4 regions of the Streptococcus sp. SCPM-O-B-23252 (M501) genome follow, and region 3 is predicted to be linked to each of the others. Evidence: predicted binding sites of a transcription regulator. Region 3 holds the regulator's gene; each other region holds the start of a gene.
The links. Region 3 encodes Rex, which represses fermentation and respiration genes when NADH is low (regulators of the CRP and FNR family bind a similar motif). Its sites were predicted from a motif close to TTGTGAANTANTTCACAA; they were not measured.
Positions count from the first base shown of each region.

Region 1: the regulator Rex is predicted to act here: its motif matches at 1,491-1,508, upstream of adhP (alcohol dehydrogenase AdhP).
Region 2: the regulator Rex is predicted to act here: its motif matches at 3,336-3,353, upstream of AC3E6G_RS03655 (formate/nitrite transporter family protein).
Region 4: the regulator Rex is predicted to act here: its motif matches at 2,951-2,968, upstream of adhE (bifunctional acetaldehyde-CoA/alcohol dehydrogenase).

Region 1 is NZ_JBYQGS010000004.1:15,380-20,062, reverse strand. It holds gene AC3E6G_RS08440 (NCS2 family permease) at 1-266, opposite strand, end outside; gene AC3E6G_RS08435 (Cof-type HAD-IIB family hydrolase) at 520-1,332, shown strand; gene adhP (alcohol dehydrogenase AdhP) at 1,620-2,642, shown strand; gene AC3E6G_RS08425 (PTS sugar transporter subunit IIB) at 3,009-3,998, shown strand; gene AC3E6G_RS08420 (PTS mannose/fructose/sorbose transporter subunit IIC) at 4,026-4,683, shown strand, end outside.
Region 2 is NZ_JBYQGS010000001.1:744,579-749,261, forward strand. It holds gene AC3E6G_RS03635 (dihydrofolate reductase) at 1-301, shown strand, start outside; partial or broken gene clpX (ATP-dependent Clp protease ATP-binding subunit ClpX) at 512-1,744, shown strand; gene yihA (ribosome biogenesis GTP-binding protein YihA/YsxC) at 1,756-2,352, shown strand; gene AC3E6G_RS03650 (glucosaminidase domain-containing protein) at 2,499-3,197, shown strand; gene AC3E6G_RS03655 (formate/nitrite transporter family protein) at 3,377-4,174, shown strand; ribosomal protein L10 leader region at 4,236-4,371, shown strand; gene rplJ (50S ribosomal protein L10) at 4,410-4,683, shown strand, end outside.
Region 3 is NZ_JBYQGS010000001.1:870,941-875,623, reverse strand. It holds gene gyrA (DNA gyrase subunit A) at 1-362, shown strand, start outside; gene AC3E6G_RS04265 (class A sortase) at 371-1,117, shown strand; gene AC3E6G_RS04260 (porphobilinogen deaminase) at 1,542-1,820, shown strand; gene radC (RadC family protein) at 1,881-2,564, shown strand; gene AC3E6G_RS04250 (redox-sensing transcriptional repressor Rex) at 2,753-3,397, opposite strand; gene AC3E6G_RS04245 (DUF4649 family protein) at 3,490-3,726, opposite strand; gene AC3E6G_RS04240 (DUF1831 domain-containing protein) at 3,726-4,073, opposite strand; gene AC3E6G_RS04235 (cysteine desulfurase family protein) at 4,063-4,683, opposite strand, start outside.
Region 4 is NZ_JBYQGS010000005.1:35,813-40,495, forward strand. It holds gene AC3E6G_RS08940 (low molecular weight protein-tyrosine-phosphatase) at 4-426, shown strand; gene AC3E6G_RS08945 (MORN repeat-containing protein) at 484-897, shown strand; gene AC3E6G_RS08950 (acyltransferase family protein) at 887-2,704, shown strand; gene adhE (bifunctional acetaldehyde-CoA/alcohol dehydrogenase) at 3,063-4,683, shown strand, end outside.

The DNA of each region.
Region 1 (4,683 bases), on a different contig from region 3:
ACCACTGTAAAGGTAAAGAAGGCATTCAAGCCCATTCCTGGTGCTTGGGCATAAGGCAGGTTCGCGTAGAAAGCCATCATAAGAGTCCCAACGACTGACCCAATAATGGTTGCCAGAAATACTCCTTGAGCTGGCATTCCTGTTTGGGAGAGCATTTGAGGGTTTACAAATAAGATATAAGACATGGCAAAGAAGGTCGTTAAACCAGCTAATACCTCTGTACGAACCGTCGTTCCGTGTTCAGATAGTTTGAAAAACTTATCCATTTTTCCAATAAACTCCTTAAAAAAAATAAATCTGCTCGCGACTCAATCACGAACAATACAAATATTTTATCAAATATCATTCACTTTTACAAGAGATTCATCTGGATAATCTTTTGTGCCACATCATTTACTATTCGAAAAACTGAAATTTTCCTGTTTATCTGGTATAATGGTAGCATTCTTCTTAAAATATGGCACTTCTATACTCCTCATTTAGAGTAAGAAAAACCATACAAATGAAAGGAATCTTCCTATGAATAAAAAACTAATCGCTGTCGATTTAGATGGCACCTTATTAAATTCTGAGAGCAAATTATCGCCTTATACGATTGAAACCATCCAGAAAGTCAGTGAACAAGGTCACCTGGTCATTATTACAACTGGCCGTCCCTATCGAATGGCAGATCACATCTATAAGGAATTGGGATTGGAAAGTCCCATGATTAACTTTAACGGCGCTCTCACTCATATTCCAAATAAAAAATGGTCAAAAGAACTATCCATGACCCTTGATAAAAAATACCTCCTAGATATGGTCGAGAGAGAAAATGACATCCAGGCGGACTTTATCGCTGGAGAGTATCGCAATAAGTTCTATGTCACCCACACCTACCACCATACTATTGATCCCGCCTTATTTGGGGTTTCTAAAATCTCCTCCAAAACAAAATTCGAAGCTCATAAAGTTACCGAAAACCCAAACGCCATCCTCTTTCAAACACGCGCTGAAGATAAGTATGCTTTAGCCGAAGAAATGCGTGATTACTACCATCACGAGCTAGAAATCAATAGCTGGGGTGGTCCCCTCAACATTCTGGAATGTGCTCCAAAAGGCGTCAATAAGGCCTTTGCCCTCAACTATCTCCTCAAGACTTACGGACTTGATCGGAAAAACCTTATCGCCTTTGGAGACGAACAAAATGATACAGACATGTTGGCTTTCGCAGGAACTGGTTTTGCAATGAAAAACGCCAATCCTGTTCTCCTCCCCTATGCCGATAAACAAACCGAGTATACAAATGATCAGGACGGCGTTGCTCGTCAACTAGAAAAACTCTTCCTATAAATAGAGAAGCGCTTGAATCACCTTTTACAAGAAAGGATTCAAGCTTTTTGTTTTCTCAAACATACGGAACCTTATAGAGACTTTTTCTGAAAACAGTTTAACTGGTTAAGTTTATTTTCAGAAAATTTTCTATGTAAACGCTTGCTAACTGATAAAGTTTGTGATAAAATTAACATAACAAAAATAAAAAAGGAGCCTAGCTCGTTTCATACGATAATGATTCAAGTGATGTTACTTCTCGTTTTATTACCGTCTCTAATTCAACTAAGCTCTTGAGGAGGAAAACTATGAAAGCTGTTGTTGTAAATCCAGAAGGTACCGGTGTTGAAATCGTTGCAAACAAGGAGATGCGCCCATTAGAAACAGGGGAAGCTCTTGTTCAAATCGAATACTGTGGTGTCTGCCACACTGACTTGCACGTTGCTCACGGAGACTTCGGTAAAGTTCCAGGCCGTGTTCTTGGACATGAAGGAATCGGGATTGTTAAAGAACTTGCTCCAGATGTGACAAGTTTAAAAGTTGGTGACCGTGTCAGTGTTGCTTGGTTCTTCGAAGGATGTGGTACTTGTGAATACTGTACAACTGGTCGCGAAACTCTTTGCCGTACTGTAAAAAATGCTGGTTACTCTGTTGATGGAGGAATGGCTGAACAATGTATCGTAACTGCAGACTACGCAGTAAAAGTACCAGAGGGATTAGATCCAGCTCAAGCTTCTTCTATTACCTGTGCCGGTGTTACAACCTACAAAGCTATCAAAGAAGCCAAAGCTGAACCAGGACAATGGATCGTTATCTATGGAGCTGGTGGACTAGGAAACTTGGCTGTTCAATATGCTAAGAAAGTCTTCAACGCTCATGTCATCGCTGTTGATATCAACAATGATAAACTCGAATTGGCAAAAGAAGTTGGTGCAGACTTTGTCATCAACGGTTACGAAGTCGAAGATGTCCCAGGATTGATCAAAGAAAAAACAAATGGTGGAGCTCACTCTGCTGTCGTAACAGCTGTTTCTAAAGTAGCTTTCAACCAAGCAGTAGATTCTGTTCGTGCAGGTGGCCGCGTGATCGCAGTTGGTCTTCCTTCTGAAATGATGGACCTCAGCATTGTGAAAACAGTATTAGATGGTATCCAAGTCATCGGTTCTCTTGTAGGAACTCGTAAAGATTTGGAAGAAGCCTTCCAATTTGGTGCAGAAGGCTTGGTCGTTCCAGTTGTTCAAAAGCGTCCAGTAGAAGATGCTGTCAAAGTCTTTGACGAAATGGAAGCCGGAACCATTCAAGGACGTATGGTACTTGACTTCACCAACTAATCAACTCAACCTATTAGACCAGCCCAAATAGGCTGGTCTTTTTTAGTTTCTCACAAACAGGACCTGCAAGGGGTTGCTATATTTTTATTTTACCTATTAGATCCTACTACTACTCTTTTCAGAAACATAGAATCCCCTTCGTTCCCCTCTTGTCAAGGAATTCCAAAGGATTTTCGAATTTTATAGCCAAATAAGTCTGCTAGCAAGCGACCTCAGATGTTAACAATTTAATATGTTAAAGACTCTCTTTTTCCTTTAATTTAGTATTGAAAAATTGACTTTATTATGAAAACGTTTTATAATAGATAAGCTTAAAGTTTTCTTAAACTGAAAGTCAAACAAATTTTATAAGGAGGAATGTCAATAATGAGTATTGGTATCATTATTGCTAGCCACGGTGAATTTGCAGCTGGAATCCACCAATCCGGCTCGATGATCTTTGGGGATCAAGAGAAAGTTCAAGTGGTTACGTTCATGCCAAGTGAAGGCCCAGATGATCTCTATGCTAAATTCAATGCTGCTGTTGCCGCATTTGATGCAGAAGATGAAATCTTGGTTTTGGCTGACCTTTGGAGTGGTTCTCCATTTAACCAAGCGAGTCGCGTTATGGGTGAAAATCCAGATCGTAAATTTGCGATCATCACAGGATTGAACCTTCCGATGTTGATTCAAGCTTATACTGAACGTTTGATGGATGCAACTGCTGGTGTTGATCAAGTTGCTGCAAACATCATCAAAGAATCTAAAGATGGAATCAAAGCTCTTCCAGAAGAATTGAATCCAGTCGAAGAAGCAAGCACTGCTTCAGCTGCTCCTGTTGCCCAAGCCGCTATTCCAGAAGGAACAGTAATCGGTGATGGAAAACTCAAGATTAATCTTGCCCGCTTAGATACTCGTCTACTTCACGGACAAGTCGCAACTGCTTGGACACCTGATTCAAAAGCGGATCGAATCATCGTAGCTTCAGACTCAGTTGCCAAAGATGAGCTCCGTAAAGAGTTGATCAAGCAAGCAGCACCGAATGGTGTGAAAGCAAACGTTGTCCCAATTCAAAAATTGATCGACGTTGCAAAAGATCCACGCTTTGGTGAAACACATGCTTTGATCTTGTTTGAAACACCTCAAGATGCCCTTCGTGCCATCGAGGGTGGTGTTCCGATTAAAACCTTGAACGTTGGTTCAATGGCCCACTCAACTGGTAAAACCATGGTTAACAATGTCTTGTCAATGGACAAAGAGGATGTGGCTACATTTGAAAAAATGCGTGATCTTGGAGTGGAATTTGATGTCCGTAAAGTACCAAATGACTCTAAGAAAGATTTGTTTGACTTAATTAACAAAGCTAACGTTCAATAACCGATTACTTACGAAAGGATTTTAAACATGTCTATTATTTCTATGGTATTAGTGGTCGTTGTTGCCTTCTTAGCAGGTCTTGAAGGTATCCTTGACCAATTCCAATTCCACCAACCACTTGTTGCTTGTACCTTAATCGGTTTGGTAACAGGTAACTTGACTGCCGGTGTTATGCTTGGTGGTTCCCTTCAATTACTTGCACTTGGCTGGGCCAACATTGGTGCCGCAGTTGCACCCGATGCTGCTCTTGCGTCAGTTGCTGCTGCGATTATCTTGGTTCTTGGTGGTGACTTTAGCTCTAAAGGAATCGCTGTGGCTCAAGGTGTAGCTATTCCACTTGCAGTTGCTGGTCTTTTCTTGACCATGATCGTCCGTACTCTCTCCGTTGGTTTGGTCCACACTGCCGACGCTGCTGCTAAAAAAGGTGATATCAAAGGCGTAGAACGCGCTCACTTTGTAGCACTTCTCCTTCAAGGTCTTCGTATCGCCATTCCTGCAGCCCTTCTTTTGATGATCCCTGCTGACACTGTTAAAGGTGCTCTTGAAGCGATGCCTGCTTGGTTGTCAGACGGTATGCAAATCGGTGGTGGTATGGTCGTTGCCGTTGGTTACGCCATGGTTATCAACATGATGGCAAGCCGTGAAGTTTGGCCATTCTTTGCCATTGGTTTTGCTCTTGCTGCTG
Region 2 (4,683 bases), 130 kb from region 3:
GTATGATGTAGAGAATGAAAGCGTTTTGTTAAAAACTTCGGTTGAGGACGTTTTAAACTGGTATAAGAGTCAGGATCTGTCGCTCTTTATTATCGGTGGTGAGAAGGTCATCCGTCTCTTCGAGCCTTATCTAGAGGAGCTTTATCATACTGTCATCGATGCCGAATTGGAAGGAGACGCCTATTTCCCAGAAGACTTCCATTGGGATCTGTTTCAGTTGCTTGACGAGCGGACAATCGAAAAAGATGAAAAAAACCCTTACGATTTCACCATTAGACATTTTAAAAGGAAGGAAGACTAGTTCATGGAACGTAGTATCTTTGGCTTTTTTACGGCTGTTTTATGCGTAATTTGCCTAGTATGTGCTTCTCAGACCCTTCGGAAAAAGCGCTATGGATTAGCCATTCTATTTTTGCTAAATGCCTTTACCAATCTTGTGAATTCTATTCACGCCTTTTATATGACTTTATTTAAATAAATTATTAACAGAATTTAGAATCGGGAGAAGAAAATGCCTACAAATCAATCTAATGATATGATGGTTTATTGTTCCTTCTGTGGGAAGAATCAGGACGAAGTACAGAAGATTATCGCTGGGAACAATGCCTTTATCTGTAATGAATGTGTTGAGTTAGCTCAAGAAATCATTCGAGAAGAATTAGCTGAGGAAGTCTTGGCAGACCTTTCAGAGGTTCCAAAACCAATCGAACTTCTCAATATCCTTAACCACTATGTCATCGGTCAAGATCGTGCGAAACGAGCACTAGCAGTAGCTGTCTACAATCACTACAAACGGATTAACTTCCATGAAAATCGTGAAGATGACAACGATGTGGATCTACAAAAATCAAACATTTTGATGGTCGGTCCTACAGGTTCAGGAAAAACTTTCTTGGCTCAAACGCTTGCTAAGAGTTTGAATGTGCCTTTTGCTATCGCCGATGCGACAGCCTTGACTGAAGCAGGTTACGTCGGAGAAGACGTTGAGAATATCCTTCTTAAGCTATTACAAGCAGCTGACTTCAATATTGAACGTGCAGAGCGTGGCATCATCTATGTTGATGAAATTGATAAGATTGCTAAAAAGAGCGAGAACGTCTCGATCACCCGTGATGTATCTGGTGAAGGAGTATAGCAAGCTCTCTTGAAGATCATCGAGGGAACTGTTGCGAGCGTGCCACCTCAAGGCGGACGCAAGCATCCTCAACAAGAGATGATTCAAGTTGACACCAAAAATATCCTCTTCATCGTTGGTGGAGCCTTTGATGGGATTGAAGAAATTGTGAAGCAACGTCTAGGTGAAAAGATCATCGGGTTTGGCCAAAACAACAAAGCCATTGATGAATCTAGCTCTTACATGCAAGAAATCATTGCAGAAGATATCCAAAAATTCGGTATTATTCCTGAGTTAATTGGTCGTCTTCCGGTTCTTGCCGCTTTGGAGCAACTGACAGTTGAAGATCTGGTTCGTATTTTGAAAGAACCAAGAAATGCCTTGGTGAAACAATACCAAGCTCTCCTATCCTTTGATGATGTTGAATTAGAATTTGATGACGAAGCACTTGAAGAAATTGCAAGCAAAGCTATCGAACGCAAGACAGGTGCTCGTGGCTTACGTTCTATCATCGAAGAAACTATGTTGGATGTTATGTTTGAAGTTCCAAGTCAAGAAGACGTCAAACTGGTTCGAATCACTAAAGAAGCAGTTAACGGAACTGAAAAACCAATTTTAGAAACTGCCTAGAAAGAATTTCTATGAAAGTAAATACTCATAATGCAGATATCTTGTTGAGCGCTACCAATAAAAGTCATTATCCTCAAGATGATATCCCAGAAGTTGCACTTGCCGGTCGATCAAATGTCGGCAAGTCTTCTTTTATTAATACCATGCTAAATCGTAAGAATTTGGCCCGTACGTCTGGAAAACCAGGGAAAACACAGTTATTAAACTTCTTTAATATCGATGACAAACTTCGTTTTGTCGATGTACCTGGCTATGGATATGCTCGTGTCTCTAAAAAAGAGCGTGAGAAATGGGGCAAGATGATCGAGGAGTATCTGACAACCAGAGATAATCTAAAAGCAGTTGTCAGCCTAGTCGATCTTCGTCATGAACCCTCAGCAGATGATGTCCAAATGTACGAATTTTTAAAATACTACGAAATCCCTGTTATCTTAGTTGCCACGAAAGCTGACAAAATACCAAGAGGAAAATGGAACAAGCATGAATCCATGATCAAGAAGAAGTTGGATTTTGATAAATCAGATACCTTTATCATCTTCTCATCCGTTAATAAAACGGGAGTAGAAGAAGCTTGGAACGCAATTTTTGATTTTAGTTTTTCGGAATAATTCGTATTATTACTAAGTTGTTATTTATTTGTTTGATTTATATCGATATTGTAATTAAAATGTAATATTCAACTCAACATTTTAAGGTTTTTCTGTGCTATAATCATCTTAAAGAGTTTTCATTAAAGCTTTAGGAGATTATCACATTGAAAAAAATACTAAATAAATCGAAATTGATTGGATCGTTAGTGGCTCTGGTTGCTGCAGGAACAGTAGCGGCAGCAATGAGCGAGCATGTAGGAAACGTCGGTGCTAACGATGAGGCTTATTCTCAATACGCAGATCCAACAGAAGCTTTCATCTCACAAATCGGTGAATCTGCTCGTCAGCTTGGTCAAGAAAATGATCTGTATGCATCAGTTATGATTGCTCAAGCTATCTTAGAAAGTGGATCAGGTCAATCTGGTTTGTCATCTTATCCACACTATAACCTTTTTGGTATTAAAGGAAGCTATGCAGGTCAATCAGCAGTGATGCAGACTTGGGAAGATGATGGTGCGGGGAATGCCTATACCATCAACGATGCTTTCCGTTCATACCCTAGCTACTATGAATCATTGCAAGACTACGTTGCAGTTTTGAAACAAGGTCATTTTGCTGGCGCTTGGAAGAGCAATACAAGTAGCTATCAGGATGCTACAGCTGCCTTAACGGGTGTCTATGCTACTGATACTAGTTACTATGCAAAATTGAACCATATCATCGAAACTTACAATCTTACTCAGTATGATTCACCTAGTGTGTATGGTGGCTATGAAGGTACTGTCTACAATCCTTATCGCCAACAATATACAACACAAGAAATCTTGAACCTGGATATCGCTTGGGCAAATCGTTTCTTGTAAGATATGAATTAAATTGAATTATAAGCAGACCTTTAAGGTCTGTTTTTTCTCTCCATCGTTTTAAATCGTTTCTTTATAGAACACATTATTTTTACTAATTTTTTCTGAAAACCTTTTCAGAAAGTCTATTCTATGATATAATGAAGAAGTTCACAAATTCAATATATAAGGAGATTCAGATGGGAGAATCAAATTTTGTTCTTAAGGTAGAAGCAGCATGTCAGAAGAAGGAAGAGCTATATACAGCTTCTAAAGCTCGGTATGCTGTCCGCTCTATGTTTGCGGGTGCATTTCTAACAATGAGTACAGCAGTTGGGATTGTAGGTGCAGATTTGCTCAATACCTTCTTGCCAGGTTCTGGTCGTTTCTTGTTCCCATTTATTTTTGCTTGGGGATTGGTTTATTTACTCTTCTTAAATAGTGAGTTAACGACTTCCAATATGATGTACCTGACAGCCGGTGTTTATTTAAAGAAAATTAATTGGAAGAAAGCTTTAGAAATTTTACTCTATTGTACGTTCTTTAATCTGGTTGGTGCCTTGTTCCTCGCATTTCTCTTCAGTCAGACAAGTGCTTTTGCAAATCTGAATCCAAAAGGCTTCCTTGGTTCGGTTGTAGAGATGAAGTTGCAACGTTCTAATCAATTGGTCTTCTTTGAAGGGGTTGTTGCCAATATCTTTGTTAATATAGCTATTTTGTCCTACTTATTCTTTAAAGATGAAACAGCGAAAGTTCTGATGGCTTTGTCAGCTATTTATATGTTTGTATTTCTTACCAATGAACACATCGCAGCGAACTTTGCTTCTTTCTCATTAGCTACTTTTAATTCTATTGCGAAAGATTTGCCTCACTTAGAGTTCTTCAATGTGCTTCGTCACTATGCTGTCACCTTTGTAGGTAACTGGGTAGGAGGAGGAGTGATTATGGGCTTGGCCTATGCATGGCTCAATCGTACTAAGACTATCTATAAAGATTAACTATTTTTAAAAAAAGTTTGCAAAATACTTGCATTCTTTTTTTTTATGTGATAAACTAAATAACGGTTTGAAAAAACTGCCTAAGACAGTAGGGGAGCTCGACTCATAAATATCCTACCGAGGACAAAACGTATCATGTAAAAAGAAGCGTATTGTACTTTCGTGTCTAGGTTTGGGCGCGTTTTTCTTTTGGAAAAATTCCCCAAGCAAAATAATTACGGAGGTGAACACACTAATGAGTGAAGCAATTATTGCTAAGAAAGCGGAACTAGTTGACGTAGTAGCTGAGAAAATGAAAGCTGCTGCATCAATCGTCGTTGTAGACGCTCGTGGTTTGACAGTTGAACAAGATACAGTTCTTCGTCGTGAGCTTCGTGGAAGCGAAGTTGAGTATAAAGTTATTAAAAACTCAATCTTACGTCGTGCAGCTGAAAAAGCTGGTCTTGAAGATCTTGCATCTGTGTTTGTTGGACCATCTGCAGTAGCATTTTCTAACGAAGATGTTATCG
Region 3 (4,683 bases):
GCGTGATTACAGATCAAGATGAAGTATTGATCATCACTGAAAAGGGATACGGTAAACGCACGCGTGCTGATGAGTATCCAACAAAAGGACGTGGTGGTAAAGGGATTAAAACTGCTAATGTGGCTGATAAAAATGGTCCTCTAGCCGGTCTCATGACTGTCAAAGGAGATGAGGATTTGATGATTATCACCAATACAGGTGTCATGATTCGTACCAGCGTCGCCAATATTTCTCAAACTGGACGTTCGACCATGGGTGTGAAAGTGATGCGTCTGGATCAAGATGCCCAAATCGTAACCTTTACAACGGTTCAAGCTGACGAAAAAGATGAGTCAGATACTGAAACTGAAAGTGAAGGGTAGGATAAAAAATGGCTTCAAGAAGAAAAAAGAAGAAAACAAGCTTACGCAATCGCTTGATTAATATCTTTGCTACCTTACTAATCCTTTTGTCTATTGCCTTGATCTTTAATGCTCCGATTCGGAACATGATCATGGTGTGGCATACCAATCAGTACCAGGTCAGCAAGGTATCGAAAAAGACCATAGATAAGAATAAAGATGCCAAGACTAGCTTTGATTTTAAAGAAGTCAAATCGCTTTCTACAGAATCTGTTATCAATGCCCAGTGGCAGGCGCAGAAGTTGCCTGTTATTGGGGGGATAGCAATTCCTGAGTTAAAGATGAACCTTCCGATTTTTAAAGGCTTAGATAATGTGGGACTCTATTATGGGGCAGGTACCATGAAAGAGGACCAGGTTATGGGGGAAAGGAATTACTCCTTGGCTAGTCACCATGTCTTTGGTTTGGCAGGGGCAAATGAAATGCTCTTTTCCCCGTTAGAACATGCCAAAGCTGGAATGAAAATCTATATCACTGATAAGGAAAAGGTGTATACCTATGTCATCAATTCTGTTGAGACAGTGACACCAGATCGGGTCGATGTCATTGCAGATCGTGAAGGGGTTAATGAAATCACCTTAGTGACTTGTGAGGATGCTGCAGCAACTTATCGTACGATTGTAAAAGGTACTTTGGAAACTTCAGTAGATTACTCAAAAGCACCAAAAGATATACTGGAAGCTTTCACAAAATCTTATAATCAAATGCAATTATAATCAACTTAAAAAGAGGTCTTTGACCTCTTTTTTGAATGTAGACAAATTGTTATTATACATAAAACAGCTGGAGTATTTTCAAAAAATGAATTTTATTTTTAGTCATTTAAGAAGAAGAAAGACTTTCCGCTGTGAGAAAAGTGCCTGAAACACTGTTAATTCAGGCACTCGGAATTATTGAGACCTTAGACTCAATAATTAGTCATGGAACTTCTACGAAGTTCGCTGACGTCCGTACTCACCTAAGGAAAGTTTTTTTAATTACTTTGTTTTCAATCTGTAAAGAGGTCTTTGACCTCTTTTTTCTGTTAATTTTCTGCCAACTTGTAAGAGGATAGTCATGAAATGTTACCTGACTGACATATTTTTGCATGCTTTCTATTTTATAATAGAAGAGTGATAGAAAGAAGTTTGGAGGAACTGAATGCTCACAGAAGATATCTATACTTTGTTAAGAAACTTCTATGGCTTACTGGTCAATGATTTCCCCAAAACAGGCCTTATTACCAAGGGAATCTACGAAGTTGAACAGGTCTTCAAAACCATTGAAAACCTTCCTAATGATCAAGAACACTTAATTCGATATGAAATTCGTCAATTCCTTGCGTCTTTGGAACAAGTACAAGAATGCTATAGAATTAACTTCTCAAATGAAGAAACTCGAATTCTTGAAAACCTAAGAGAAGTAGTTTGTCCAATTTAATTTTTACAGAATCGTCCTTTTTCCTCCTCAATTGCGAATTATTAATTGAGGAGGTTTTTTATGTATCATATTGTATTTCAAGAATCAGGTCTCTTACCTAGAGAACGCTTGCTAACAGAAGGACCCGATAAGCTCAGTCATCAAGAATTGCTGTCCATCTTATTACGGACGGGGAACAAAAATAAACCAGTCTACGAGATCGCTCAAGACCTGTTGGCCTCACTAAAGAGTTTAAAAGAACTGGCTAGTATGAGTTTTCAGGAGTTACAGGAAGTTCCAGGAATTGGGAAAGTTAAAGCCATTGAGCTGTTAGCTGCTATTGAATTAGGGAAACGAATACAGACTTCTGAAGTGATTGAAACGGAACAAATCATGAGTAGTCAGAAGCTGGCAAAAATGATGCAGCAAAAAATAGGCCATGAGAAACAGGAGCATTTACTGGCCCTGTATCTGAATACCCAAAATCAAATTATCCATCAGCAAGTGATTTTTATCGGAACAGTTAATCGTAGTATTGCAGAACCGAGAGAAATCTTGCACTATGCCATCAAGCATATGGCGACATCTTTAATCTTGGTTCACAACCACCCTTCTGGAATCATTCATCCCAGCAAAAATGATGATGGTGTCACCCAACAAATGATTGAAGCCTGTAATTGTCTAGGAATTGTTTTCCTGGACCATCTGATTGTCTCAACTGATGATTATTATAGCTACCGGGAAGAAACAGATTTATTGGTATAAAAAAAGAGAGTGGGACAGAAATCGGTAATTCGTTAGAATTCGATTTCGTCGTCCCACCTCCGCACAGTTGAGTAGGGCTGTAAAAGCTGATGAAATCAGCGTAGTAGATCCCACTCAACCACTGCGTCTTGCTCGATCATCCAAAGACAATTGAGAGGCTAGGACTTTTGTCCCAGCCTCTTTGCTTATCATGAATTTTTGCGCATAAAGTAGAGAAGGGTTTGCAATTCACTGGTTAGATCGACATATTGGACTACCACATCTTTTGGAACTGTTAGGTGTACTGGAGAAAAGCTAAGGATTCCCTTGATACCAGCTTCAACCAGTAAATCTGCAACTTCTTGAGATTTTACACTTGGAACGGTTAAAATGGCTGTTTGAATCTCTTGTCCCTCAAGTTTTTCTTTTAGTGTGGAGATGCCGTAAATCGGAATACCATCTTTACTTTTAGTGCCGACTAACTTATGATCATCCGTATCAAATGCCATGACAATTTTCATTTTGTTTCGCTCATGGAAGCGATAGTGAAGAAGGGCACTCCCCATATTTCCAATCCCGACGATAGCAACATTGGTGATGGAGTTATCATTCAAGAGATCAGCAAAGAAATTCATTAACTTTTTGACATCATAACCAAAACCACGTCGTCCTAGCTCTCCAAAGTAGGAGAAGTCACGACGAACAGTTGCGGAATCAATCCCGATGGCTTCAGCGATTTGTTTTGAATTTGCTCGCTCAATTTTCTCTGCATTAAAGCGTTTGAAAATGCGGTAATACAAGGAGAGTCGTTTAGCAGTAGCACGAGGAATTGGATTAGTCTTATCTTGTTTCACAATATCACAACCTTTCAAATCTATTGTATAAAAAGTTTGTGAAAAAAGCAACTATCTTATACTAAAAAAACACCAAAAAGGTGTTTTCATTGTTAATTGGAATTTCTTAAACTCTGATCAAACTGAATCAGATAGCGATAAAAGTCACCGATTTTTCCAGTGAAAGGTAAGGGATGCTCCTTGTAGGTAACAGAAACAACCTGATAGGAATCTGGAATGGTCACACAGCCTGAGAAGGCTAATAGACAGTGATCGATGTTATCGTAGCTAACCTGACGTTCTTTTTGGTATGCATCCAAATAGGTGAGGACTACAGGACCATTGGTCATTAGTTTTCAATCCTTTCAAAAATTTCACGTTCAACTAAACTGTCCATGAGGAAGTAGAATTTTTGTTGGATAATTTTGTTTTCTGGATTTTTAAAAATATTTACCAAACGAAGGCCTGACTTGTCAGTAATGTTAATTTTAAATCCTGTTAAATCCTTATTGATGATAATCTTTAACTTAAAGCCATCTCCGCTATTTGGAATAGCTTCTAATAAACGATTTAATTCGTAGTTACCAACCTTTGTTTGTGTAAAAGTATTGTCACGTAGGGTATATTTCTTGATATTTGGGTGGATTGCGTATGTGTAATCACAGTTTGTTAATGAGACAGATGTTTCAAATGCCATGTAATTCTCCTAAAATTTTATGAATGTTTGTAATAAAAATATCGACTTCATCAGAAGTATTGAATTCGGATAAACTAATGCGAATAGATTCCTTCAAGCGAGGGGAATCTTCACCATAATAAGCTGCAAGGACGTGACTTGGTTGAACAGTCCCCGCAGTACAAGCAGAGCCAGTTGAGACTGAAATCCCTGCCATATCTAAACGAAGCAGTAGGATATCATTGCTGATACCTGGGAAGCCAATGTTCAAGACATGAGGAAGTTTGGAGTCTGTGCCATTCAGATAGAAATCTAAATCTTCTAGGCCGGTTAGGATACGTTTAGATAAGGTCTGAATATACTGATAATTTGCGTCTAACTGATCAGTTGCTTCTTTGAGGGCTTGAGCCATTCCAGCAATTGAAATCAAGTTCTCTGTACTAGCTCGACGCTTGTCTTCTTGGTCACCCCCGTGTAAGAGATTGAAGAAGTCAGGCTTTTTAGCATAGAGAAGTCCAACTCCCTTAGGCCCGTGAAATTTATGGGCCGATGCAGTTAGAAAATCAACTCCAAGCTCTTCAGGGGCTACAGCAAGTTTACCAACGGCTTGAACAGCATCGACATGAAAAGC
Region 4 (4,683 bases), on a different contig from region 3:
GTCATGAAAAAAATTGTATTTGTGTGTTTAGGAAATATTTGTCGGAGCCCCATGGCAGAGTTTGTCATGAAGGACTTGACCAACCAGTATGAGATTGAAAGTCGTGCCACTTCTAACTGGGAGCACGGGAACCCTATTCACCAAGGGACTCAAAAGATTTTTCGTAGTCATGGCGTGCCCTATGATGCTTCTAAAACATCCCTTCAAATCAGCGACCAAGATTTTCATGCCTTTGATCTGATCTTAGGAATGGATGAGAACAATGTAGCTGACCTCAAACGAATGGCACCTCCTGGAACAGAGCACAAGATTCATCTCTTTGCAGGAGAAAGTGTTCCAGATCCATGGTACACAGGAGATTTCGAAGAGACCTATCGCCGTGTTCTAGCTGGTTGTCAAGAGTGGTTGGATCGATTAGAAGATTAGTTTCGGACTGGCTCCTGAAATGAGTAACCGGCTGAAGATAAAAAGAATGAACAGAGTATGGAAAAAATAAAAGAATTATTTGAGACCTATAAGGTCTATGTTACGAGAGAGAATATTGAACGATTGTCCTTGGGGATTATTGTTCTGTCTGCTTTGTGGGTATTTCTTTCCTCCATTCCTTTCGGAGGTGTGTTGACCCTCGATAAGGGAGCTATTCGCTACGACGGAAGTGTCGTCCGAGGCAAGATGAATGGCCAAGGGACGGTGACCTTTGAGAATGGGGACACCTACAAGGGCAATTTTGTCAATGGAACCTTTAGTGGTTATGGAACCTTTACAGCCAAGGCTGGTTGGAAATATGAAGGTGAATTTGTCAATGGTCAACCAGAAGGACAGGGAACCTTGACGACAGAACAAAATGTCGTCTATAAGGGAACGTTTAAACAAGGAATTTATCAAAATGCGAATTAAATGGTTTTCATTGGTACGGATAACGGGACTTCTTCTCGTTCTTCTCTACCATTTCTTCCAAAAGGTTTTTCCTGGTGGATTTATTGGAGTAGATATCTTCTTTACTTTCTCAGGATTTTTGATCACGGCTCTTCTGATCGATGAGTTTGCCCGTCATCAAAAAATTGATCTCAAGGGCTTCCTTAGACGACGCTTCTACCGGATTGTCCCACCTTTAGTCTTTATGGTCTTGCTGGTCATGCCTTTTACCTTCTTGGTCAGACGAGACTTTATTGCTGGGCTTGGGACACAGATTGCTGCCGTCTTTGGCTTTGTGACCAATTTCTATGAGATGTTAAGTGGCGGAAGTTACGAAAGTCAGTTCATCCCCCATCTTTTCATTCATACTTGGAGTTTGGCTCTTGAAGTTCATTACTACGTCCTCTGGGCTCTTTTGGCTTGGTTTTTGGGTAAAAAAGCTAAGTCAGTTGGCCAATATAGAGGCTATATCTTCCTGTCGTCGACAGGTCTCTTTTTGGTGGCCTTCCTGACCTTCTTTGTCGGAGCGCTGGTCACCAAGAATTTGTCCAATGTCTATTTTTCTAGTATCGCTCACGTCTTTCCTTTCTTTGTGGGGAGTGCTTTAGCGACAGTGACAGGGATTACAACGACCAGCCCAAATCTTACTCAATTAGTGAAGAAGCTATCTCTACAGAAGACGTTAACGATTTTAGCGGGTGCTTTTCTAGTTTTGTTGGTCTTGACATTTATTCTTCCATTTGATAGTGTTTGGACCTATTTATTTGGATTTTTAGTAGCAACTCTTGCTGCATCTGTGATGATTGTGATGACGCGTGTCCTTCATGAAAAGACACCAGATCAAAAAGAACCAGCAGTGATTACCTTTATTGCAGATACAAGTTATGGGGTTTATCTCTTCCACTGGCCATTTTACATCATCTTTTCTCAATTAATGACCAATGGATGGGCTTCTCTACTAACAGCGCTTGTATCATTTAGTCTTGCTGCCTTGAGTTTCTATATTATTGAACCAACCTTAGCTGGACGTGAACCGAAGATTTTTGGAATCTCGATGGATCTCAGAAGTTTCACGAAACCACTCTTTTACAGCGCGATTCCCTTGACCTTGCTCATGTTTGGGATTGCACTCTTTGCGCCACGCGTCGGAGCCTTTGATGAAAATCTGATTACCGAAGGGCTTCGTCAATCCGACAGCAAGATGCAGATCACGCGTGCCCAAGTTGACAATGCTTCAGCGACTTCCTACAATGTATCAGATGGCGTGACCATGATCGGAGATTCTGTAAACCTCCGGGCATCAGATTATCTGAAACAAGTTCTGCCAGATATCCAACTAGATGCTTTGGTGAGTCGCAATCTGGACTCAGGCTTAAAGGTATATGAAACGGATATTGCCAATAGAGTCTTGCTCAAGAACGTGGTGATCGCACTTGGAACTAACTCTTCTAATAATTATCAAGAATTGTTGGATAAGTTTGTTCAAGAACTACCAAAAGGACATCGCTTAATCTTTGTGACCCCATATGATGGACGTGAAGCAAATGATAGCAAGAGCGTCACCGTTCAGACTCGAAAGTATGAGCTAGAGTTAGCTAAAAAATACGATTATGTCTATGTAGCGGACTGGCATCAAGTTGCTGTCGAAAATCCAGCTATCTGGGCTGGAACGGATAGTGTCCACTTTGGTTTAGAATCAGATGGCTCCATCGATGTTGGGGGAAATCTATACGCTAACGTCGTAAAAGAAGCAGTTGATCAAGCAAATCGGGGGCCAGTTAAGCCGTAAAAATTACTAAACGACTTAAGCAATTTTCACTTGAAGAAAATTGCTTTTTTTAGTAAAATTAAGAAAACGCTTACAAAAAATGCGTGAAAATATTTGTTTGTGAAATTGAAGTGCTTTCTCAAAAAAATTCTTCAATTTTTTCTTGAAAATACTCCTGTATAGAAGGAGAAGGAGGATTCATGATAAAAAGTTAAAAAAATCTTTGTGAAACTATTTACAAATTTTCTAAAATAGAGTACAATAATATTGTGAAAAAATTAACAAATCGAAATTTCTTACACTATTCTTGAAAGTTTCTGAAAACAGGAAAAAGTTCCGGAAAAGGATAAGGGTTTCAAACATTGGAGGAAAGCATCAAATGGCTGATAAAAAAACTCAATCACCTGAAGAAAAGAAACTCGCTGCTGAAAAACATGTAGACGAGTTGGTGCAAAAAGCGCTCGTAGCGCTTGAAGAAATGCGCAAATTGGATCAGGAGCAAGTAGACTACATTGTGGCGAAAGCATCTGTAGCTGCTCTTGACGCTCACGGTGAGCTCGCTCTTCATGCCTATGAAGAAACTGGTCGTGGAGTCTTTGAAGACAAGGCGACTAAGAACTTGTTCGCTTGTGAGCACGTTGTAAACAACATGCGTCACACCAAGACAGTTGGTGTCATTCAAGAAGATGATGTCACTGGTTTGACCTTGATTGCTGAGCCAGTCGGAGTAGTCTGCGGGATCACACCTACAACCAACCCAACTTCAACAGCAATCTTTAAAGCATTGATTTCCTTGAAGACACGGAACCCTATCGTCTTTGCTTTCCACCCATCAGCGCAAGAATCATCTGCTCATGCGGCACAAATCGTCCGCGATGCAGCGATTAAAGCAGGAGCTCCTGAAAACTGTGTGCAATGGATCACGCAACCATCTATGGAAGCAACCAGTGCCCTTATGAACCACGAAGGGATTGCGACTATCCTTGCAACAGGTGGTAACGCAATGGTGAAAGCTGCCTATTCTTGCGGTAAACCAGCTCTTGGGGTCGGTGCCGGAAACGTTCCTGCTTATGTCGAAAAATCAGCTAACATCCGCCAAGCTGCACACGATATCGTCATGTCTAAATCATTTGACAATGGTATGGTCTGTGCGTCTGAACAAGCGGTCATCATCGATAAAGAAATCTACGATGAGTTTGTTGAAGAATTCAAATCTTACCACACTTACTTCGTCAACAAAAAAGAAAAAGCCCTTCTTGAAGAGTTCTGCTTTGGTGTAAAAGCTAACAGCAAAAACTGTGCGGGTGCGAAATTGAATGCGGACATCGTTGGGAAACCAGCAGCATGGATCGCTGAACAAGCTGGCTTCTCAGTTCCAGAAGGAACCAATATCCTTGCGGCAGAATGTAAAGAAGTTGGCGAAAAAGAGCCTTTGACTCGTGAAAAATTGTCACCAGTCATCGCTGTCTTGAAATCTGAAAGCCGTGAAGACGGAATTAACAAAGCTCGTCAAATGGTTGAATTCAACGGTCTTGGTCACTCAGCTGCCATCCATACAGCTGACGAAGAATTGACCAAAGAATTTGGTAAAGCAGTTAAAGCCATTCGTGTGATCTGCAACTCTCCTTCGACTTTCGGTGGTATCGGGGATGTTTACAATGCCTTCTTGCCATCATTGACACTTGGATGTGGTTCTTACGGACGTAACTCTGTTGGGGACAACGTTAGTGCCATCAACCTCTTGAATATCAAAAAAGTCGGACGCCGGAGAAATAACATGCAATGGATGAAACTTCCTTCAAAAACATACTTTGAACGTGATTCAATTGAATACCTACAAAAATGTCGTGACGTTGAACGTGTCATGATCGTTACAGACCACGCTATGGTAGAGCTTGGTTTCCTTGATCGTATCATCGAACAGCTTGACCTTCGTCGCAACAAGGTAGTTTACCAAATCTTTGCAGACGTTGAACCAGATCCAGATATCACAACTGTTG